Regions from separate parts of the Pelosinus fermentans DSM 17108 genome, predicted to be linked through region 2. Evidence: riboswitches for the same ligand, from Rfam matches in the RefSeq annotation. Region 2 holds a riboswitch; the other holds the start of a gene.
The links. Region 2 has a riboswitch for thiamine pyrophosphate ahead of thiD (bifunctional hydroxymethylpyrimidine kinase/phosphomethylpyrimidine kinase). Riboswitches for the same ligand answer to the same signal wherever they lie in the genome.

Region 1 (11,798 bases), 1.6 Mb from region 2:
TGTTGCAAAAAATATTCTACCTAAAGTTAGCAATGATGTGGACATTCCGGTTTTATCTTTAGCTTTTGATGAACAATCTGGTGAAGCCGGTATAGTGACTCGATTGGAAGCTTTCATCGACTTGTTAAGATACCGCCGTGTAAAACATCATTTGGCTTAAAAAGCAGGGGTTAAGTAGCAGAAATACTAAGCATTTCAGATAAATAAACTCCACATAATACCGTTAAACTGAGTGGGAATAAAATAAAATGCTTTGCAACCTTTATGATATAAGGCTTTGCAAGGCGCTTTTTTTATGAGCATACTATAATTAAGAGCAAGCTGCATCTGGTGAAAGGTGGAGATGTTGGTATAAGATATACCTGTAAGGTCATGGGTAGCAGGTCTATTTATACGATGATGATGGAAAAGGTTTTTTTGAATGTAAATAGAAAAATAAAGTTTATCTGAGAACTGTACTTCGACAAATTTTGTATTAATGTATACATTATAATGATTAATGTATAAAAAATAGAAAGGAAATTGTCATGAAAACTTTATGGTATATGATAGATCACTTACGGGAAGAAATGCACGTAATGGCACTCAAAAAGGGAATATCACATCCAGATGTTTTAGTGGTTAGTCAGAGGCTGGATGAGGCAATAAATAAATTTTATAATGTTGAACTAACTCAAAAAGCTGGATAAGAATGAATTAAATGTTTGCCTGGCGTGATGGTTGGGAAAACACTTATTAGTGCACCTAGAAACCTTTAGTAAGGATTTGTAGGTGCTTTTTTATGAAGCATATTAAAAAATGCTGTTTCGTTATAAAGATTCTTTTTAAGGGAGATTGAATTGTAATAAAACTGACATATATGATATAGTTAAAAGAGCCTAATAAGGGGGAGAGTAAAATTGATGTAAAAGAGATTTCTGCAAAAGAGACATGGTATTTGAGACATAAAGTAATGTGGCCGGAAAAAGATATCGAATATATAAAATTAAAAGATGATGAATTGGGAAAACATTTTGGTTTATTTGTGAATCATGACCTAATTTCTGTAATATCGCTTTTCGAAAAAAATAATGTAGTCCAATTTAGAAAATTTGCAACCCTGCAAGAATTGCAAGGGAAAGGTTATGGAAGCGTGTTATTGGATTATGTATTAAAAGAGGCAGAAAAACAAGGTGCAACATCATTTTGGTGCAATGCAAGAGTGAATAAAATCGATTTCTATAAAAAATTTGGCTTTGAAGAAATAGAAGAGGCTGCAACAAAAGATGGAATGAAATATGTGAAGATGAGTAAGAATTTTTAAAACGTCACAGCAGATGTGGCGTTTTTATTCATAGCTAAGATAGAAAGGTAGTAATAATTGTTATATAATGTGAAGCGTCACTGAAATCTAAAGACCGTAATGGTGTTTGAGAGATTAGGGGAAAGACTAAAATAGACGCAGGATAGGGATACTAAGAAGCAGCATGTTAAAACGCATGAATATGCATCTTTATGCTAAATGAGCAGTGATTATCAAAAATAGGTATTTTTACTATGCTGATAAGGGGAGATAATTATGATTAGTGATAGTAAGAGAATGACTCCATTACAGTGGGGGACTCTCTGGAAAGATTGTATTTTTATATTTTTTTTATTTTTTATTGTTTTGGTATCGGTGTTATATATATATGCTAAATCCTTATTGATACTTTTACTTGTTACTGCATTATTGTTTATTTTGCTCGATCCGATAGTGCTTCGGCTTTCTCGTTCAATTTCTCGTGGGGTAGCAGTACTCTTGGCATTGTTTGGTTTTTTTGGTGTGCTGGCAGTGCTGATGAGTGTGATTTTTCGCACGATATTACCTGATTTAGCAGGTTTTATCCGCGAGTTTCCGGCCTTTATTATTCATTTTGATTCTTCTATTGTGGTTAATATGCTGCCCGCCGAATTTGCAGAGTATGGTAATCAGGTGCTGCGTGATACGGTTGTTTTTGCCGTGGATATGGTAAAAGAATCGGTGATACCTTTAATTCGTACTTTTTCAGGAGTTGCAGAAATGATTGCAGTACCTTTCTTAACTTTTTACTTATTAAAAGACGGGCGAAAAATTGCCTCTTCTATTGCAGATTTTTTACCGCCTTTACAGGTAAAACGCTTTGCTGCTTTCTTTGGTGATATTAATATTGTGCTGGGCGGCTATATTAGAGGACAGATGTTAATTTCTATTTTTTCAGGTTTTGTCGTGTTCCTGGGAAGTTATATCTTTGGTCTGCCTTATGCTCATGTCTTGGCATTAGTATCTGCTTTATCGGAGTTTGTACCTGTTATTGGTTCTATAGTAGCCACGGTTCCAGGTACTTTGGTTGCCCTGTCCTATTCTCCCTTGCTAGCCTTTAAAGTACTGCTATTTTATATTATTTTATTAAAGATAAATCATAATATTATATATCCCAAAGTAGTCGGCAAAGCGATTAAGGTTCACCCTGTATTTATCATGGTTACCATCTTGCTTTTTGGTCATCTTTTTGGCATTACAGGAATGTTATTTGCCGTACCAACGGTTGCAGTAGGTAGAGTATGGTTAATTCATTTACTGGATAAATCCAATACTCTTCATGAGTGATTTCTATGCGATTTGCTCTTAAAATGAAAAATGAGACTTATAACCTAATGATTAGGTTATAAGTCTCATTTTTTTAGTAATAAGGGAATGAAGCCCTCTCCAAAAGTCCAATAAGATCTGATCTCATATATAAAATACGATAATTTTAGCCATAAACAGATTGGCTGGATATGAAGATTTTCCAACGAATAGGAAGGTTCTGGATGAAAAATGGCGAAAGTTGTATAAAGGATTGAAACGTTTGATACGCAGGGGGAAATAACTGTGAAATATGCAGTTTCTTTTACGTTGCTAACGGTGTTGATTATTACTTTTTTATTAGGTGGAACTTTTATTCTGCTTATTAAGCAAGAAATAGCAGGAGAAATCATTCCTTGGTCAAGATATAAGGATGGGAATATTGTCCATTCCGAGGCTAATGACCGTGAGGAATTATATCGTAAAGACAGAAAAAAGATTTTAGTACTTCATTCCTATCATTCGGAAATGCCTTGGGTAAAATTAGAAGAACAGGGCATTAAGTCGGTCTTCCAGCAAGATAAACAGGCAGTGCTGTATTTTGATTATATGGATACGAAACAGAATATTACTTCTGACTATTTAGACAGTTTATATAAGCTCTATGAGCAAAAATACAAAGGAAAGAAATTTGATGCAGTTATTGTTACGGACGATGCAGCTTATGATTTTGCATTAGCATATCAGCAAACACTTTTTCCTTCTACCCCGATCATTTTTTGTGGTGTAAATTATTTTGACGAGACGGCTATACAGGATAAAACATGGGTGACAGGTATCATTGAGGACGTGGATATAAAGAGTACGATTGAAGCGGCTTTATTGTTACAGCCACAGGTGACAAAAATAGTTGTTATCAACGATGAGACGACAGTTGGCAAAGCCAATAAGCAATTACTCGAAAAAATCATGCCTAGTTTTGATAGCAAAATACAGTTTATTTTTCTAGAGAAAATGGCGATGTCTGAAGTGCTGGAGAAGATAGCTGCTCTTTCTGATGATACAGTAGTCTTGCTAATGACTTTCAATGTGGATAAAGATGAAACTATTTTTAGCTATGAAGAAGCAGGGGAACTAATTGGAGCAAATAGTAAGGTGCCTGTATATTGTTTTTGGGATTTTTATTTAAAGTCTGGTATGTTGGGCGGAAAGGTAACCAGCGGGTTTAATCAAGGGAAAATAGCTGGTGAATTAGCTCGGAAAGTTGTCTTCGAAAGAATTCCTCCAGTTAATATGCCTGTGATAAAGGAAAGTATTCAGCAGTATATGTTTGATTATCATGCATTGCGCAAGGCTGGAATAAAAAAAGAATCCTTGCCTGTAGGCAGTGTTGTCGTAAATAGTCCTGTTACCTTCTATGAGACATATAAATATTTAGTATGGTTCTTAACAGTGGTATTCATGATCTTGCTATTGCTGGTTGCCATATTGGCGATTAATATAAACAGTCGAAAAAAGGTTGAGGAAGAAATTCGTCATTTAAATAGGGAACTAGAGAATCAAGTATCCGAGCGAACAAGGGCATTGCAGGATACGAATTCTGCTCTGCGGCATACCTTAGAAGATTTGCAGCAAACTCGCAGTCATTTAGTAGAAGTAGAAAAGATGGCTTTATTAGGGGAGTTAGTAGCGGGCGTGGCACATGAAATTAATACGCCAGTAGGGAATAGCATTACGGCAATTTCCCATTTGTCAGAGAAAACAGGTGAGTTGGATCGGAAATTTTCAGATGGCCAGATGAAAAAATCAGATTTACAATTGTATTTAGAGTCTTCCAATCATGTAAGTAAGATTATTTTTACGAATCTGGAACGGGCAGCTGAATTAATTCGCAGTTTCAAAAAAGTGGCAGTTGATCAATTGGTGGAAGAACGACGCAGTTTTCAATTGGAAGAATACATACAGGATGTATTGGTAAGTTTGAGACCGCAATTAAAAAAGACCCATCACACGGTAAATGTGATTTGTCCAGAGGCAATTAAAGTCTATTGGTATCCTGGGGCTTTTTGGCAAATCATTTCGAATATGTTAAATAACTCTATCATGCATGCTTATGAGCCAGATGATGCTGGTACGATAACTATTGAGATTTCCTACTCAGCTGGGATTATCACCTTAACCTATGCAGATGATGGAAAAGGCATGACGCCGGAGGTGCAGAAGAAGATATTTGATCCTTTTTTCACCACTCGCCGAGGTACCGGCGGTACTGGTCTTGGTATGCATATCGTATATAACTTAGTTGTTTTCAAAATGGAGGGTACGATCGAATGTACCAGTCAGCTAGGGGTTGGTACTGTGTTTACAGTAAAGCTTCCTGAACGTATCCGAGGAAAAGGAGAAACGAATCATGTATGACGAATTATTATTTGCAGATGAGACCGATGTAGTAGAGCCAAAGATAGTTGATAGGATAAAGGTTTTAATCGTTGATGATGAAGAAGAAGTACATATTGTTACGAAGCTCGTATTAGATGATTTTGTTTTTGAAGGAAAAAAGATTGAGCTGCTCAGTGTTTACTCTGCCAGTGAGGCGAAAGACGTATTACTTAAGCATGAAGATATTGCCCTTATTTTATTAGATGTAGTTATGGAAAGGGCGGATGCTGGTCTACAGCTGGTGAAGTATATTCGGGAAGTGATGGGCAATAGCCTGGTTCGGATTGTATTACGTACAGGGCAGCCGGGGGAAGCACCAGAGGCAAGAGTCATTGTAGAATATGATATTAATGATTATAAAGAAAAGACAGAGCTGACAGCACAAAAGCTGCTGACAACTTTGATTTCTGCTTTGCGTTCCCATCGAGATTTACTGACAATTGCCATGAATAAAAAAGGCTTAGAGAAGATTATTGAGTCTTCACCGGAAATTTTCCGCATGCAATCGATGCAGAATTTTGCAACTGGTGTATTAATGCAGCTGATTGCTATGCTAAGGCTAAACAAAAACAGTTTATATTTAAAAGTATCCAGCTTTGCTGCTACCCGGAAAAAAGATGGTGAAATTAAAGTATTGGCAGCTACTGGTGATTTTCACATACAAAATTACGAGAAGCTTTCTCAAGATATACATGACAAGCTGGATTATGTCTTAGCGGCAAAACAAAGTATTTTTTTAGAAGACTATTTTATTTTATATTGGCAAAGTGCTGATGAACATGTATATTTGATTTACATGGAAGGCGACCAAAGACTTAGTGATCTGGACCGACGTCTATTGGATGTTTTTTGTCTGAATGTTTCCTCTGCTTTTGAAAATTTAAAACTGCATTTAGAAATGTATGATACACAGCGGGAAGTTTTCTTTCGTCTGGCGGAGGTGGCAGAGACAAGATCCAAAGAAACGGGCAATCATGTACGGCGTGTAGCAGAATATGCTCGTCTTTTAGCAATGAAATATGGATTGTCAGAAAAAGATGTAGATACTCTTCACTTAGCGGCCCCCATGCATGATATTGGCAAATTAGGTATACCTGATGAAATTTTAAATAAGCCAGGGAAATTAACGCCGGAAGAGTTTGAAATTATTAAGCTTCATGCTAATATTGGATATGATATGTTAAAGGGTTCCCATTTGCATATGCTGCAGGCAGCAGCTATTATTGCAAAAGAGCATCATGAGCGATATGATGGAAGAGGATATTCTTCTGGATTACAAGGTAATGAGATTCATATTTTTGCTAGAATAACAGCCATAGCGGATGTGTTTGATGCGCTGAGCTGTGACCGAGTATATAAGAAAGCTTGGCCATTGGAAGATGTATTATCTTATTTCCAGGAAGCTAAAGGAGGGCAGTTTGATCCCGAATTGGTAGAGTTGCTTTTTAGCAATTTAGATGAATTCTTGCAGGTGCAGGAAAAGTTTGCAGATGATTTTCATCATACAAATGTCTAAAAATAGGCAGAATACTAGTACCTCATCGGTGCTAAAACTATAGATAATTTAGCAGAGTATTTAATGCAGATGAGGTACTAATACATGCTTAAATAAATGGAGGTAAAAGAAAATGAGTCTACATATTAATGCAAAACAAGGTGAAATCGCCAGTACAGTGTTAATGCCTGGTGATCCTCTAAGGGCTAAATTTATTGCTGAGAATTTTTTAGAAGATGCAGTTTGCTATAATGAGGTTCGGGGCATGTATGGATACACTGGATTTTATAATGGGAAAAAAGTTTCAGTACAAGGCTCTGGAATGGGGATTCCTTCCATATCGATTTATGCTAGTGAACTAATGACAAGTTATGATGTGAAAAATATTATTCGTATTGGTACTTGCGGTTCACTGCAAGAACACGTAAAGATCAAAGATGTTGTTCTGGCTATGGCAGCATCTCACGATTCCAATATTAATCTTCAACGTTTTGCTGGTATGACCTATGCACCGACTGCCAGCTTTCAGTTATTAAAAAAAGCATACGATGTTGCTGCGAGTTTAGGGATTGAAGCAAAAGTGGGAAATGTGCTAACAACCGATACGTTTTATCATGATGACCCGGAAGATTGGAAACGTTGGATGAAATTCGGTGTTTTGGCAGTAGAAATGGAGACGGCAGGGTTATATACTCTAGCTGCCAAACATGGTGTACATGCTTTGACCATTGTTACAGTGAGCGATAGCTTAGTAACAGGTGAGGCTACATCGGCAGCAGAACGTCAAACCACTTTTACGCAAATGATGGAAATTGCTCTTTCGATGGCAGAATAAAAACATTGCATATTAGAGATACCTGTATTATACTTGAGTCAATCGAATAATAATGCTGGGGGAGCCGTTTGGCAGAGCGGGAAGAAATTCCTGACCCTTTGAACCTGATGTGGTTAGTACCAACGTAGGGAAGCTAATATTATATTTATAGCAATTGATATAAGCTTATCCTTTTTGGGGATGAGCTTTTTTATTTTAGGGTAACAATTGAATACTTGGCTGGGGGAGCCGTTTGGCAGAGCGGGAATGAAAATTCCTGACCCTTTGAACCTGATGTGGTTAGTACCAACGTAGGGAAGCTGTTTTATATATTTTATATAAATATTGATAAAAGCTTATCCTCTTTTGGATAGGCTTTTTATTATATTGAGGAGGTGAATGGGGTGGAGGTAGTGTTAAATGGAACAGTTGCGAATGTAGATAAGGAGATGAATTTGTGGGAGTTTTTGCTTTCTAAAGAACTGGATCTTGAAACAATTATTGTAGAACATAATGAGGTAATTGTAAAAAAGCAAGAATGGAAAACGATTATTCTGCAAGATCAAGATCGTTTAGAAGTATTGAAATTTGTTGGCGGAGGTTGATTAAAATGATGGATCAATTAGTAATTGGCGGTAGAAGCCTGCAGAGTCGTTTATTTATTGGTACAGGTAAGTATTCGGCAGATGCGCTGATTCCTGAAGTTGTTAAAAAATCTGGATCAGAGGTTATAACAGTGGCGTTGCGCAGGATTGATTTTAATTCTCCTATGGGGAATGTGATGGATCATATTCCTTCGGGTATGCAGTTATTACCTAATACTTCTGGGGCCAGAAATGCCCAAGAAGCAATACGGATTGCCCGCTTAGCAAAAGCGGCAGGATGTGGTAATTGGATTAAAATAGAAGTTATTTCGGATAATAAATATTTGCTGCCCGATGGTTATGAAACCATTAAGGCCACAGAAGTTCTGGCAGGAGAAGGGTTTGTTGTATTGCCCTATATCAGTCCGGATTTAATGGTAGCTAAGCATCTAGTTGAAGTTGGTGCAGCGGCAGTTATGCCCCTGGGTGCGCCGATTGGCAGTAATCGAGGATTAAAAACCAAGGAACTTCTGAGAATTCTGATAGAGGAAATTGCTTTGCCTGTAATTGTTGATGCAGGTATTGGTAAGCCTTCAGATGCTTGTGAGGCTATGGAAATGGGGGCAGCAGCTTGTTTGCTAAATACTGCCATAGCTAGTGCTAACCAGCCAGAATTAATGGCAGAGGCATTTGGCATGGCTGTAGCTGCTGGACGAAAAGCGTATTTAGCAGGACTAGGCCGCTCTGAGAAATATGCTAGTTCGTCATCACCTCTTACAGGATTTTTACATAATTGAGGGGGAGAATATGAGTTTTTATGATGAGTTTTTACAGTATTCAGATGCTGATATGGAAGCAGTCTTTCAACATACAACTTCTGCAGACATTGAAAGGATTATTGGTAAAGACAGATTGACTCCAAAAGATTTTTTAGCCTTACTGTCACCTAAAGCAGAAGAACATTTAGAATGGATGGCACAAAAAGCGAATGAATTGACGGTACAGAATTTTGGACGTGTCATTTTACTTTACACGCCAATGTATTTGTCCGATTACTGCACGAATAAATGTACGTATTGTGGCTTTAACGTAACCAATACCTTTACTCGTAAGCAATTGACCATGGAAGAAGTGGAAAAAGAAGCGCAAACGGTTGCAGCTTCAGGGATTCAGCACATTCTTATTCTTACAGGTGAAGCTCCTGCCATTGCGGGTGTTCCTTATATGAAAGAGTGTGTGGGAATCTTAAAACGCTATTTTTCATCCATTGCGATCGAAGTCTATGCGATGGAAGAAGAAGAATACGCTGAATTAATGGAAGCAGGGGTAGAAAGCATGACGATGTATCAGGAGACGTATAATCCGCTTCTATATGATCGTCTCCATCTAAAAGGCCCTAAGAAGGACTATCGTTACCGTTTAGATGCACCGGAGAGAGCTTGCAGGGCTGGTATGAGAGGGGTTAATATAGGTGCTTTATTAGGTCTTGATGATTGGCGGAGGGATGGTTTCTTTACAGGACTGCATGCTAATTATTTGCAAAATAAATATCCGGGTGTCGAAGTGAGTATTTCCTTGCCTCGCATACGTCCTACTATGGGGAACTGCGAGACGGGAAATAGTGTAAATGATAAAAGCATCGTGCAATTTATGACGGCTTTTCGCTTGTTTATGCCAAGGGCGGGTATGCCTCTTTCTACCAGAGAAAATGCAGAATTCCGCAATCACGCAATCAAATTAGGTATTACCAAAATGTCTGCCGGTGTGCAGACGGCCGTAGGGGGACATATCGATAGTCAGGAAAACTCTGGTCAGTTTGCTGTCTCTGACACTCGCAATGTAAAAGAAATGTCAGATGCGATCCTGCAATTAGGATATCAGCCTGTGTTTAAAGATTGGCAAGCTATATAAAGAAGAAGCAAAAGGGGAGTGAGTGGCATGAACCGGAAGAATCCTTTACCTACTGATTTATATTGTATTACAGCAGAAGACTATTCATTAGGACGCAGCAATATTGAGATCGTAAAACAATGGATTGCTGCGGGCATCAAAATAATTCAATATCGTGAAAAAGACAAAGATATGAAAAAAAAGTATGAAGAATGCAAGATCATACGGGAACTAACCAAAGAGGCTGACGTTACGTTCATTGTAAATGATGACATTGATTTGGCTATGATGGTACAGGCTGATGGAGTACACATTGGCCAAGATGACCTTCCTTTAGAAGCTGTACGACAGCTGGTTGGCGATCAAATGATCATTGGTATTTCTACTCATTCGCCGGAGCAAGCACAAGGCGCAGTCAAAGCCGGGGCTGATTACATAGGGGTAGGGCCCATTTTTAAAACCTCCACCAAGAAAAATGTGTGTGATCCAGTTGGTTTAGAATATTTGAAATATGTAGTTGACAATATAGCCATTCCTTTTGTGGCGATTGGAGGAATCAAAGAAAGCAATGTGATCGAGGTTGTTCATTGTGGTGCAAAATGTATTGCCATGGTAACGGAAATCACTCAGGCTCAAGATATTGGCAAAAAGATTAATGGGATCAGAAAAATAATAAAAGGCATAGAGGAGAAAAAATAATGGCTTATACCACGCAAATGGATGCAGCGAAACAAGGCATTATAACGAAAGAGATGACTGCGGTGGCTCTTAAGGAGAACGTAGACGTTGCTGTATTGCTGCAATTAGTAGCTCAGGGAAAAGTTGCTATACCTGCGAATAAGAATCATACTTCACTTAATCCAGCAGGCGTTGGACAGGGGCTAAGTACAAAAATCAATGTTAATTTAGGTGTGTCAGAAGATTGCTGCGATATTGAGCAGGAAATCTGTAAAGTAAAAAAGGCAATTGAATTAAAAGCAGACGCGATTATGGATTTAAGCTGTTTTGGCAAAACACGGGAATTTCGCCGCAGATTGATTGAATTTTCACCAGCGATGATTGGTACGGTTCCTATGTATGATGCCGTTGGTTTTTTAGATAAGGAACTGAAACATATAACTGCGGAAGAATTTTTATCTGTGGTTAAGAGGCATGCAGAAGATGGCGTGGACTTTATGACCATTCATGCTGGGCTAAATCGTGAGACAGCAAAGAAAGTTAAACAGGAGAAAAGGCTCACCAATATTGTATCCAGGGGTGGCTCGTTACTATTTGCCTGGATGGAATTAAATAATCAGGAGAACCCTTTTTATGAGTATTACGATAAAGTATTAGATATTTGTGCTGAATATGATGTTACGATTAGTCTGGGAGATGCCTGCAGACCTGGATGTACTCAAGATGCAACAGATGCGTCTCAAATCCACGAATTAATTGTATTAGGGGAATTGACTAAACGAGCTTGGGCAAAGAATGTACAAGTCATTGTAGAAGGACCTGGTCATATGCCTTTGAATCAAATTACAGGTAACGTGATGCTGCAGAAGAAATTATGTCATGGTGCGCCATTTTATGTACTGGGACCTTTGGTTACGGATGTGGCACCCGGATATGATCATATTACCAGTGCCATTGGGGGAGCGATTGCTGCTGCTGCTGGTGCCGATTTCTTATGTTATGTAACCCCTGCGGAACATTTGCGGCTGCCAACCATGGAGGATATGAAAGAAGGGATTATCGCCTCGCGAATTGCTGCTCATGCTGCTGATATTGCCAAGGGAGTGCCAGGAGCACAAGAGTGGGATAATCAGATGAGTCAGGCTCGGGCTGATATTGATTTTGATAAAATGATTGAGTTGTCCATTGATCCGGAAAAATCAGGAAGATACCGCAAAGAATCCTTACCAGAACACGAAGACACTTGCACTATGTGCGGTAAAATGTGCGCTATGAAAACAATGAAAAAAATCCTGAATGGCGAAGAAGTGGACATTTAAACAAAGAAGAGAA
Region 2 (11,798 bases):
AATATTATTGTCAGCTCTAAAGATAACAATTTCATTCGCATAAAAGATGTCGCCAAGGTTGAGATGGGCTCTAAGGAGTATGGCTTCCAGAGTTTCCTGAATGGTCATCAATCGGTAGCCTTTGCGGTTCAGCTTACTACCGATGCAAATGCATTAGACACCATTACGAAAGTACAGGAAGCCTTAGAGGTAGCATCAAAGAAATTTCCATCAGATGTTGCTTATTATTCCATCGTTGATAATACCAAGTATGTGCGTGAATCCATGAAAGAGGTTGCCAAAACCTTTGCAGAAGCTCTGGTACTAGTGCTTTTAGTCGTATTTTTATTTTTGCAAAGCTGGCGTGCTACTCTTATTCCAATGCTTGCTATTCCCGTTTCTTTGATTGGGACCTTTGCTGCATTTATGGTGATGGGCTTTTCTATCAATACGCTGACTCTTTTTGCCATGGTATTGGCCATTGGGTTGGTAGTTGATGATGCGATTATTGTAATTGAAGCAGTCGAATATCATATGCGCTATACGGGCCTTAGCCCAAAAGAAGCAACGAAATTGGCCATGAGTGAAGTGTCGGGTCCTGTTGTTGCCATTGCTTTTGTGCTGGCATCTGTGTTTATTCCTGTAGCCTTTTTTGGCGGAACTACAGGTGTTTTATACAAACAGTTTGCTTTGACCATTGCGGTATCCATGGCATTGTCTGCCATTGTGGCGTTGTCTTTGACACCAGCTCTTTGCGCATTAGTGTTAAAACCTCATGATCCCAATGCCCACTCAGGCATGCTGGAAAAGTTTTTTAACAAATTCAATGATGCATTTGAGGCAACCGTAGAAAAGTATGGCAGTGGTTTAGGAAAGCTGATTAAACGATCTGCTTTAGGTATTGTTTTCTTGGTAGTGCTATTACTTGTAACTGGCAAGCTATTTCAACTGGTGCCATCTTCCTTTGTTCCTAGTGAAGACCAAGGATTCTTTATTACCAGTGTAAGCTTGCCAGAGGCGGCAAGTGCGAATCGTACTGCTACTGTAGCGAATAAAATAGCCGATGATATGCGTGCTCAGCAAGGCGTATCGGATGCCATTGTTATTCAAGGCTATGATATTTTAGCTGGTGCTGCCAAAGCCAACTCTGCAATTATTTTTACAAAACTTGCAGATTGGGATGAACGAAAGGCACCTGGTTTAGGCGTTCAAGATCAAGTTATGAAAACCTTAGCGAATAGTGCTCATGTTCCTGAGGCGAAGGTTACTTCCTTTAATGCTCCTTCATTGCCCGGTATTGGTACCGTAGGCGGCTTTACCATGATGATCCAAGATAAAGGTGGTAATACCATTGAGGAAATGGATCGGATATCCAAAGAATTTATGGCCGCTGCTCGTACACGACCGGAAATTGGTATGATTTATTCTACTTTTGGCATTGATACTCCTGGGTATCGCTTTGAAGTAGACCGGGAGAAGGCAGAGCAGTTAGGTATCCCGGTAAATGATGTGTTTACTGCTTTGCAGACCTTTCTTGGCGGCGTGCAGGTCAATGATTTTAACCGTTTTGGTCGATCCTATAAAGTCGTTATGCAGGCGGAACAAAAATTCCGTAATGATGTAGACGGTACTCGTTTCTTCTTCGTCCGTAGCTCTTCTGGCGCTATGGTGCCACTTAATACTTTATTAAAACCGCAAGTGATTACTGCTCCTTCTTCCATTAAACGCTTTAATGGCTATAGAGCCATTCAGGTGGGGGGAAATCCAGCGGCTGGTTATAGTTCTGGGCAGGCCTTAACGGCATTGGAAGAAGTGGCAGCACAAACATTGCCTAAAGATTTTGGTTATGAGTGGACCGATCAGAGCCGTGAAGAAAAAGTATCAGCTGGTCGTGCTCCTTATGTTTTTGGTTTTGCGCTGCTGTTTGTATTCTTATGTTTGGCAGCTCTTTACGAAAGCTTTGGTATTCCTTTTGCAGTTTTGCTCTCAGTCCCTACAGGTATCTTTGGAGCAATTTTCTTCCAATATGCTCGTAATTTGCAAAATGATGTGTACATGCAAATTGGGATGGTTATGCTCATTGGATTGGCGGCTAAGAATGCAATTCTAATTGTAGAATATGCCAAAGTTAGGGTTGATAAGGGAATGGATCCTGTTGCAGCCGCTATTGAGGCCGCTAAATTACGGTTACGTCCTATCATAATGACGTCATTGGCTTTCATTATTGGATGTTTGCCTCTTGTAGTTGCTACAGGTGCTGGTGCTGGTGCAAGAAATTCTATGGGAACGGCAGTTGTTGGCGGCATGCTGGCAGCAACCATCCTGGGGATATTCTTGATCCCTGTACTATTTGTCCTGATTGAGCAGGGCGTAGGTTCCATTAAAAAATTTAAGAAGCATAAAAAAGAGATTGATGTTGATGTTTCTTAATGTAGACGATCTTTAGTCGTCGGATAAACCCGCTTTTTATAAGCGGGTTTATTTTCTTTTAGTTGGCAGACCTGCGATTTAGGTGAATCTTTGGCGGCAGCTTTGCAAAGGATAAGCCAATTGTAAAATACTTTGGTTGAAAAGAGTAGTAAGATATGTTACGATGATCCTGAAAAGAATATTTCACGTCAAGGGGAGCTGGATGAGCCGGCTGAGAGATAGATCTGAAATCTATGACCCTTTTTAACCTGATCTGGGTAATGCCAGCGGAGGGATGAGCGATAGAGTCTTTGTATATGCTAAAGCGCATCCTTATGGATGTGCTTTTTTATATATTCGCAGCTTAAATTTAAAAAGAAATGTTGAGAGGAAAAACAAATGAAAAAGGAACCGCAGAGGCGCAGAGAGCACAGAGAAAGATGGCGGAATAGAGATTTATACTCCCTCTCAGCGTTCTCTGCGCCTCTGCGGTTCAATCATTTTTATAATTTAAGTACAATTTTGTGATTTCAATAAGGGGGAATTTATATGAAGAAGGTACTAACGATAGCTGGTTCTGATTCAAGTGGCGGGGCTGGGATTCAAGCCGATCTGAAGGCTTTTTCGGCACATGGAGTATTTGGCATGAGTGTGATTACAGCAGTGACAGCACAAAATACCCAAGGAGTATTTGCTGTACAGGATATTGATGTAGCTGTGATTGATAAACAGATTGAAGCTATTTTTGATGACATTACAGTAGATGCTGTGAAAATCGGCATGGTTTCCCGTACGGAAACGATTAAAGCCATAGCAAATGGTCTTAAAAAATATAATGCCCAGAACATTGTCGTAGATCCCGTAATGATATCGAAAAGCGGTTACTATTTGTTGCAGCCCGAGGCGGTAGAAGCATTGATCTCTTATCTGCTGCCCTTAGCATCAGTTGTAACGCCTAACATTCCCGAGGCAGAAGAAATTAGTGGACTAAAGATTCATAGCTTGAAGGATATGGAAGAAGCTGCTAAATTCATTCATCAATTAGGACCAAAGTATGTACTGCTAAAAGGCGGACATCGGGAAGATGATGCTACCGATATTTTATTTGATGGAGAAAGCTATCAGCATTTGAGTACACCTCGAATTGCTACACAAAATACCCATGGCACAGGCTGCACCTTGTCGGCTGCAATTGCTGCCAATTTGGCTAGGGGGTATTCTGCGCAAGAAGCAGTTTCTAAGGGGAAGGAATATATTCACACGGCGATTGAACACTCTTTTGCCATTGGTAAAGGTGTTGGTCCTGTTCATCATTTTTATAATTTATATAAAGGCGCAGGTATGTTAAATGACGAATGAAACAAATAATACATTAGGTTTTAAGCACTTTTTATTTTTATGGTTTGGTGCGGCAGTATCCATTGCTGAAATTTTAACAGGAGGGTTATTAGCTCCTCTTGGGTTTCAAAGCGGAGTAATGGCCATTGTGATTGGTCATGTGGTTGGTGTGATTATTTTGGTGCTGGGCGGTATTATTGGTACCCAGGAACGGATACCAGCTATCGTCTCTACCCGTATTTCTTTTGGCGTATATGGATCTTATTTATTTTCTGTGTTAAATGTGCTGCAGCTTGTAGGGTGGACAGCAGTTATGATTATTGCGGCAGCCCGGTCAGCTAATGAAATCAGCAAAATGCTGTGGGGAATGGATCAGCTTTCTCTTTGGAGCATGGGGATTGGCGGCTTAGTTCTTCTGTGGATCGCTCTTGGCAGAGAGGACGGCTTAAAGAAAGTGAATATGGCAGCCGTATTTTTGTTGTTTGGCATTACGGTACTCTTAAGTAATGTAGTATTTAAAGATAGTACCGCTTTAAATGCACCGCCTATGGGAGGAATGTCTTTTGGTGAGGCATTAGAATTGAGTATTATTATGCCATTGTCCTGGTTGCCGCTGATTGCTGACTATACACGCTTTGCGAAAAGTAAAACAAGTGCAGCTTTGGGCAGCGGGCTAGGTTATTTTATTGGCAGCTGCTGGATGTATCTGATTGGCTTAGGCGCTGCTATTATTGCAGGCAATCCCGAACCTTCTGCTATGATGCTGGCAGCTAATTTAGGATTATCAGCTCTAGGCATTATTGTGCTGGCAACAGTAACAACTACTTTCTTAGATGCTTATTCTGCTGGGATTAGTTTTACTAATATTTTTCCGAAGCTGGATGAGAAACGAATTGCTTTATTTATGACGGTGATTGGCACGGGTATCGCTTTGTGGGTGAATATTGAGCAGTACGAAAATTTCCTCCTTGCCATTGGATCTGTTTTTGCTCCATTATTTGCGGTACTATTAACTGAGTATTTTATTATTAAAAACAGGCAATTGCGTCCAGACCTTCTTGTAAATTGGAGTGCTCTGGCAGTTTGGGCCTTAGGAGTTATTATGTATCATCAGTTTATTACCATGGAGTTTGTACTGGGAGCGACCATGCCGGTTCTACTCCTTACATCACTACTTTATAAAATCATTTGGGGGTATACAAAAGAATGGAAATCCTGCAAAAAATATCCGACAGCCTCATAACTGTAAAAACCAAAAAGCCTCTGGTACATCATATTACGAACTATGTGACAGTGAACGATTGTGCCAATATAACTCTGACCATTGGTGCTTCTCCTGTTATGGCAGATGATATAGGAGAAGTAGAAGAAATGGTTTCCTTTGCTTCGTCTTTGGTATTAAATATAGGAACTTTAAATTCGCGAAGTATTGAGTCCATGCTGGCGGTTGGCAAAAAGGCGAAAGAACGCGGCATTCCTATTGTTTTTGATCCCGTGGGAGTGGGAGCAACCAGTCTTCGAACTGCCACTGCCAAGCGAATCATAGAAGAAGTTGGGCCGTCGGTCATTCGCGGCAATATGTCGGAAATGAAGATTTTGGCTGGATTGGAGGTACAGATTAAGGGGGTTGATTCGACTGCTGATGAAGAGGATGGAAAAACAGTAGCCAAACTCCTTTCTAAAAAGCTTAACTGTGTAATTGCGATTACCGGAAAGCAGGATATCATTGCTCAGGGAGATCGAGTTTGCTTGATTGATAATGGTCATCCTATTTTATCTCAAGTTACAGGTACAGGATGTATGGCTACATCATTGGTTGCTTCTTTTTGTGGAGCAACGGAGGATTGGTTTGTGGGAGCGGCAGCAGGCATTATGATCATGGGCTTAGCCGGGGAATTGGCACAGCAGTCTTTGCAGGCAGGAGAAGGAATCGGCACGTTTCGGATGCGGCTGTTTGATGCCGTGTGGGCTATGACACCTGAGCTTATGAAGAAAGGCGGTGTCATTTCCAATGGATAAAAAAGCAGTTGATTACTCATTATATTTAGTAACAGATCGAGAGTTACTGGGGAATAAGGATTTAGCGGCAACAGTGGAAGAGGCTATTAAAGGAGGTACTACTTTAGTACAGATTCGTGAGAAGAATGTGTCTACTTTAGATTTTTTTGAGTTAGCCTTGGTGGTAAAACAGATTGCTGGAAAATATAATGTCCCTTTCATCATCAATGACCGGATTGATATTGCTTTAGCGATTGATGCTGACGGTGTACATATTGGACAAGAAGATATGCCTTTAGCAGTAGCACGAAAATTACTTGGTCCTACTAAAATAATTGGCGTATCTGCCTCTACTTTGGAAGAAGCTGTAAAAGCCCAGGATGGAGGGGCGGACTATTTAGGAGTCGGCGCCGTATTTCCTACCAGGACAAAAAGCGACGCTGATCATGTGAGTTTAGCAGCTTTGCGAAGAATAAAAGAGGGCGTCTCGGTGCCGGTTGTTGCTATTGGCGGCATTGATAAGGATACTATTCAGCGTGTGATAGAGGCTGGCGCCGATGGAGCAGCCGTTGTATCAGCGATTATTGCTTCTGCTGATCCTTATCAGGCAGCGTGTAACCTTCGCCATATTATAAAAAAATAAGAACATAACACGATAGTCCTGCAACAGTTTATTATAAAGACTTTGCGGGACTTTTTGTTAAAAAACAAGGGTTGTGTAGTTCCTGATAGTATGGTATAAAAGACATAGGTTAATCTCATTGAATAAGGGCAGGCTATAGGAAAGAAGCGCACTTGAAAAGAGGAGTGTTATGAATGAAAGATAAGGAAGGACTAAAGCGTACACTCACTAAAATTCAATATGAGGTAACACAAAATCAGGCAACAGAACCTGCTTTTCAAAATGAATTTTGGGATCATACCCAGGCTGGTATTTATGTGGATGTTGTATCGGGAGAACCTTTGTTTACTTCTTTAGATAAATTTGATTCTGGCTGTGGATGGCCTAGTTTTACCAAGCCTATTATGGAAGAGGTCATCAAGGAGAAACAGGATGTCAGTCATTTCATGATTCGTACAGAAGTGCGCAGTAAAACAGGGGATTCTCACTTAGGGCATGTATTTAATGATGGTCCTGCACCCCATAAATTACGCTATTGTATTAATTCGGCAGCACTGCGTTTTATCCCTAAAGAAGATTTAGAAAAAGCAGGATATGGACAGTTTGTTCCGTTGTTTAATAAGGAGAAATAAATGGCAGGTATTCATGAAATATAGTCATATCGTACAAGGTATTTTTATAAAGCGTGTCAATCGCTTTATTGCCCATGTATTAGTTGACGGAATCGAAGAAGTGGTTCATGTCAAAAATACAGGCAGATGTCGGGAACTTTTTATTGCTGGAAGGATCGTGATACTGGAGCGAGCCAAAAATCCAGAGCGAAAAACCAGATTTTCGATCATTGGCATCTACAAAGAGAATTGCTTGATTAATATTGATTCACAAGTACCCAATTCTGTTGTTTTTGAAGCATTGCTGGCTAACGGTATTTCGGAAATTACAAACACTACTATGGTGAAAAAAGAAGTAACCTATGGAAAGTCCAGATTTGATCTTTATTTTGAGTCAGCCGATTGCCGAGGATTTATTGAAGTGAAAGGTGTCACCTTAGAAGAAAATGGTCTGGTAATGTTTCCTGATGCTCCTACACTGCGAGGAACTAAACACGTGCTTGAAATGATGAAAGCAGTGGAGGAGGGGTATAAGGGGTACATTTTCTTCCTGGTCCAGATGAAAGGGGTAAAAAGTTTTAGCCCTAACAATAAAACGGATCCGGGTTTTGCCGCAGCCTTACGACTTGCTGCTCAAAAAGGCGTCATTCTGCTGGCATATGACTCCTTAGTCACTGAGGATGAAATCGTAATCGGGGATAGAGTGGAGATAGTATTGTAATGATATGTAAAAGTATAAGTTTTTTAAGGAGAACGTTTAACACAGAGTGCACAGAGATCCACAGAGATCCACAGAGGTGTACGCTGAGGGTATTATGTTTTTATTCTATCTATCTTTTCTCTGTGTTCTCTGCGCCTCTGCGGTTTCGATCCTGTTTTATATGTTTTTATTAGGGAGGGAAGTGTATGTATTTTGATACTGCCGGGGGTCCTGTGTTTCGTCCGCCCAGTGAAGCGGAAAGTTTTATTTTAAGAGTAACTATCGGGTGTTCTCATAATCGCTGTACCTATTGCAATATGTACAGAAGTGTTGATTTCCGCATGCGAACGATGGATGAAATTATGGCGCAAATTAACCATGCGGGACAATATAAGGATTTTATTCGCCGTATTTTCTTAGCAGATGGTAATGCTCTTGTTTTGCCGACGGAGACACTATTGGAGATTTTAAGAGTACTGAAAGAGCGTTTTCCAAAACTGCGCAGAGTATCCTGTTATGCAGGACCCAATGATATTTTGCGAAAAACACCAGAAGAACTGCAACACTTATCAAAAGCAGGATTAAAACTGGTGTATTATGGAATGGAGTCGGGTGATGACGAAGTACTGCGTCATGTAAATAAAGGGGTTACCGCACAACAATCTATTGAGGCAGGGCAGAAAGTAGTGGCTGCTGGCATCAAATTATCTTTAATGGTAATCATTGGCCTTGGAGGGAAGGCAGGTTCTAGGCAGCACGCCTATCATACTGCTCAGGCAGTAAATGCCATTCGTCCTACAATGCTGAGTGCTTTAACGTTGATGATGTACCGGGGAAGTGAGCTGCGAGCTGAATACGAACGTGGGGAATTTGAAATTCTATCGCCGCCGGAAATCATGGACGAATTGCATGAGCTGATTCATGCCATTGATCTACCTAGTGAATCTCATTGTTTGTTCCGCAGCAACCATATATCCAATTATGTGGCTTTAGCAGGTACGCTGCCGCAAGATAAAGAAAAATTGCTGTCTGACTGCAAAAAGGCGATCGAATATTTGTCGACTATGACAGAGTGGGACCCTTATAATAATGTTGAACAATAGACAATTGATGTGTAGTACTGCCATTGTTATCTAATAGGAAAGGAGGCTAGGAGTAGTGGGAGATGGTATTTTGAAAAAAATGATAAATTATATATGTTTAATCACTATGATACTGCTGCTTTCTCAGCCTGTCATTGGCAGTGCAGGAGCATTGGAAGATTATGAAGAGGCCAGGAGCCTATATTTAGCTGCTGTTGCCTGTACTGCTGCATATAGTGATCGAGAAGGAAATATTGCCAGGAGTGCTCTGGAACAAAATGGCTGGAAAGTACAGTCCTATAGAGAAAAAAGTGATCAGGCAGATGTTAGGTTCTTGGTTGCTAGAAAAATTCAGCAAGGAGATACAGTGCCTTCTTATTTGCTTTCTGTAGTGGGGACTGAAAATGTAAAAGACGTTAAAGTCGATTTGCGTGTGAGTAAGGTTTATTTTGCTGGGAAAACTCTTGAAGAATTCACCGCTAATTCCCTGCTCAAAGATATACCGGATTCCGCTCCAAAGGTGCATAAGGGCTTTAACCAATATGTTCAGACGGGATTCAGTAGAGAAATACTTGCAGAAGGTGCCAATTCTGAAAAATCATTGCTGGAAATGTTGCTAGGCGATAAGGATAAAAAAGTATATTTAGTAGGCCACAGTTTAGGCGGTGCTGGAGTTACCATTGGTGGAGCAAGGCTTCTTGATATGGGGGTAAAGCCGGAGCAGATTGAAGTGATTACCTTTGGTGCGCCAGCAGTAGGTAATAAAGCGTTTCGTGAGAAGTTTGAACCTGCTTTGCACCTTACGCGCGTTGTGACCACTGGCGATCCTGTAACTGGAGCATTGCAAAAACTAGTGGGGGGATATGAGCAGTTTGGTCGAGAAATTCGTTGGCAGACCCCAAGTAATCAAGATGCTGATCCACATCAAATTACTTTATATCTGGATTTGGCGATTAAGAATTATTACCAGAAAAGACAGCAGGCTGTAGCAGCGGGAGAATTGTCAATACCAAACGAGACAACATATACTCCTGGCAAGCCAAGAGTATATGTTGCACCCATCAAAAACCAATTGCCGGAAGAGCTGCGTGGAGAATTTTCTTATATGAAGGAAGCGCTGTATGATGAATATCGAAATACGTTGCCCGGATATGTATTAGACACAGGGGAAAAAAGTAATGATGTCTTTAAAAAAGCAATGGCTGCTGATTGTGATTGGGTGGTAGTATCTGAAATTCAGGGCCATACGGTTAAGAATGAGGAGAATACAAGTTATATTACGTTGGAGCAGCGTGTATATCAGGCAAAGAGTGGTGCTATTGTTACTGTGGCCAGTTACGGGAGCAGCACGCGGGATCTTACCTCTCTGGAAGCTCTTATTCATAATACCAAGAATATGAGTCAGAACAGGCAGGATTGGTTAGGGACGTTTGATAAAAATACAATTTAAGATATCGCTTAGTAAGAAAGTTACTCTTCTTTATAGGAGAGTAACTTTCTTTGTATTTAAGAGTTATTCAAATCGAAATAAACTAATTGAAATACGCAATAGAGGATAAAATTTTGTGAAATGAAAATATTAGAAGAGATATACAGGAAAAAACAGCAGAACTCATAATATATATATAGTAGTATTTTTCAGTGAAGGAGAATCGTTCAATGTCAAAACAGCCTCATTTAGTTCCTTTTGCTCTTAGCCTCATGTTGCTTTCGACATCCAGTGCTATGGCGGCAGGAGCGGAAACGTTTCAAATTCCCAGTCGCGAGGAAATTGCAGCTGAGTATAAATGGCATCTTGATGATTTGTATGCCAGCGATGAAGAGTGGCAGGCGGATTATGATAAGGTAAAAGAAATGCTGCCTAAAGTTGGTGAATATCAAGGAAAGCTGGACCGCTCAGGAAAGAACCTGTTAGCCTGCCTCACGCTTAGGGATGATATTTCCCAAATTACGGGGAAGCTATATCCTTTTGCTCGAATGCATCAAGATGAGAATACGGCGGATAATAAATACCAGGCATTAACTGGTAAAGCTCAATCCTTGAATATTGAAGTAAATGCTGCTACTGCCTTTATTGAGCCTGAGATAGTGGCGATACCAGCAGAGAAACTGAGAAAAATGCAAAGTAAGGAAAAGGGGCTGGAGGTTTACAGCTTCTATTTAAAAAGTTTGATACAGCAAAAAAAACACGTACTATCCCAGCGGGAAGAAGCATTATTATCTCGGGCAGGAGAAGTAGCTGCCACTCCGGCAACTATTTTTAATATTTTAACAAATGCGGAAGTAAAATTTCCTTCGATTCAGGATGAACGAGGGCAAGAGGTTCCATTAAGTGAAGGCCGCTATAATAATTATCTGCGTTCTCCCGATCGTCGTGTACGTCAGGATTCATTTGTCGGCATTCTAGGTGCTTATAGTCAATATCGTAACACTTTGGCGGCAACACTGAATGGGCACGTCAAGCAGCATGTGTTTTTTGCTCAGGCTCACAACTATCATTCATCCCAAGAAGCGGCTCTTATGCCAAATCATATTTCTGTAGAAGTATATGATAATCTTATTACTACAGTAAATCACAATCTGGCTCCTCTGCATCGTTATGTGTCACTTAAGAAGAAAGCGTTAGGTGTAGAGGACATACATATGTATGATTTATATGCGCCAATGGTAAAAGATGTGGAAATTCGGCTATCCTATTCGGAAGCTTTGGAGCTTGTTAGGAATGCCTTGTCTCCTCTTGGCAAGGAATATATAGAAAACTTTAACAAAGGAATTTCTTCTCATTGGATTGATGTGTATGAGAATCAAGGTAAACGTTCAGGTGCTTATTCTTGGGGGGTTTACGGCGTCCATCCTTTCGTATTTTTAAATTATAATGGACAATTTAGTGATGCATCCACCCTTGCCCATGAGATGGGGCATGCACTGCACAGCTTTTATAGTGCTGAGAAGCAGCCCTATCCTACAGCGGATTATGTTACTTTTACAGCCGAAACCGCCTCTACTACGAACGAGATATTGCTCATTGATTATATGCTGGCAAAAACAACGGATAAAAA

Region 1: another riboswitch for thiamine pyrophosphate. It lies ahead of thiS (sulfur carrier protein ThiS); the one in region 2 lies ahead of thiD (bifunctional hydroxymethylpyrimidine kinase/phosphomethylpyrimidine kinase).

What each region holds. Positions count from the first base shown of each region.
Region 1 covers NZ_AKVN02000001.1:3,270,752-3,282,549, reverse strand. The annotation lists gene FR7_RS15165 (acyl-CoA dehydratase activase-related protein) at 1-160, shown strand, start outside; gene FR7_RS15160 (aspartyl-phosphate phosphatase Spo0E family protein) at 528-689, shown strand; gene FR7_RS15155 (GNAT family N-acetyltransferase) at 938-1,303, shown strand; gene FR7_RS15150 (AI-2E family transporter) at 1,559-2,608, shown strand; gene FR7_RS15145 (sensor histidine kinase) at 2,873-4,984, shown strand; gene FR7_RS15140 (DUF3369 domain-containing protein) at 4,977-6,521, shown strand; gene deoD (purine-nucleoside phosphorylase) at 6,634-7,335, shown strand; TPP riboswitch at 7,383-7,483, shown strand; TPP riboswitch at 7,547-7,649, shown strand; gene thiS (sulfur carrier protein ThiS) at 7,719-7,919, shown strand; gene FR7_RS15125 (thiazole synthase) at 7,925-8,695, shown strand; gene thiH (2-iminoacetate synthase ThiH) at 8,706-9,809, shown strand; gene thiE (thiamine phosphate synthase) at 9,837-10,487, shown strand; gene thiC (phosphomethylpyrimidine synthase ThiC) at 10,487-11,785, shown strand.
Region 2 covers NZ_AKVN02000001.1:1,664,091-1,675,888, forward strand. The annotation lists gene FR7_RS07350 (efflux RND transporter permease subunit) at 1-2,409, shown strand, start outside; TPP riboswitch at 2,591-2,701, shown strand; gene thiD (bifunctional hydroxymethylpyrimidine kinase/phosphomethylpyrimidine kinase) at 2,938-3,747, shown strand; gene cytX (putative hydroxymethylpyrimidine transporter CytX) at 3,737-4,969, shown strand; gene thiM (hydroxyethylthiazole kinase) at 4,933-5,745, shown strand; gene thiE (thiamine phosphate synthase) at 5,738-6,367, shown strand; gene msrB (peptide-methionine (R)-S-oxide reductase MsrB) at 6,541-6,978, shown strand; gene sfsA (DNA/RNA nuclease SfsA) at 6,992-7,678, shown strand; gene FR7_RS07385 (radical SAM protein) at 7,864-8,760, shown strand; gene FR7_RS07390 (lipase family protein) at 8,816-10,189, shown strand; gene pepF (oligoendopeptidase F) at 10,399-11,798, shown strand, end outside.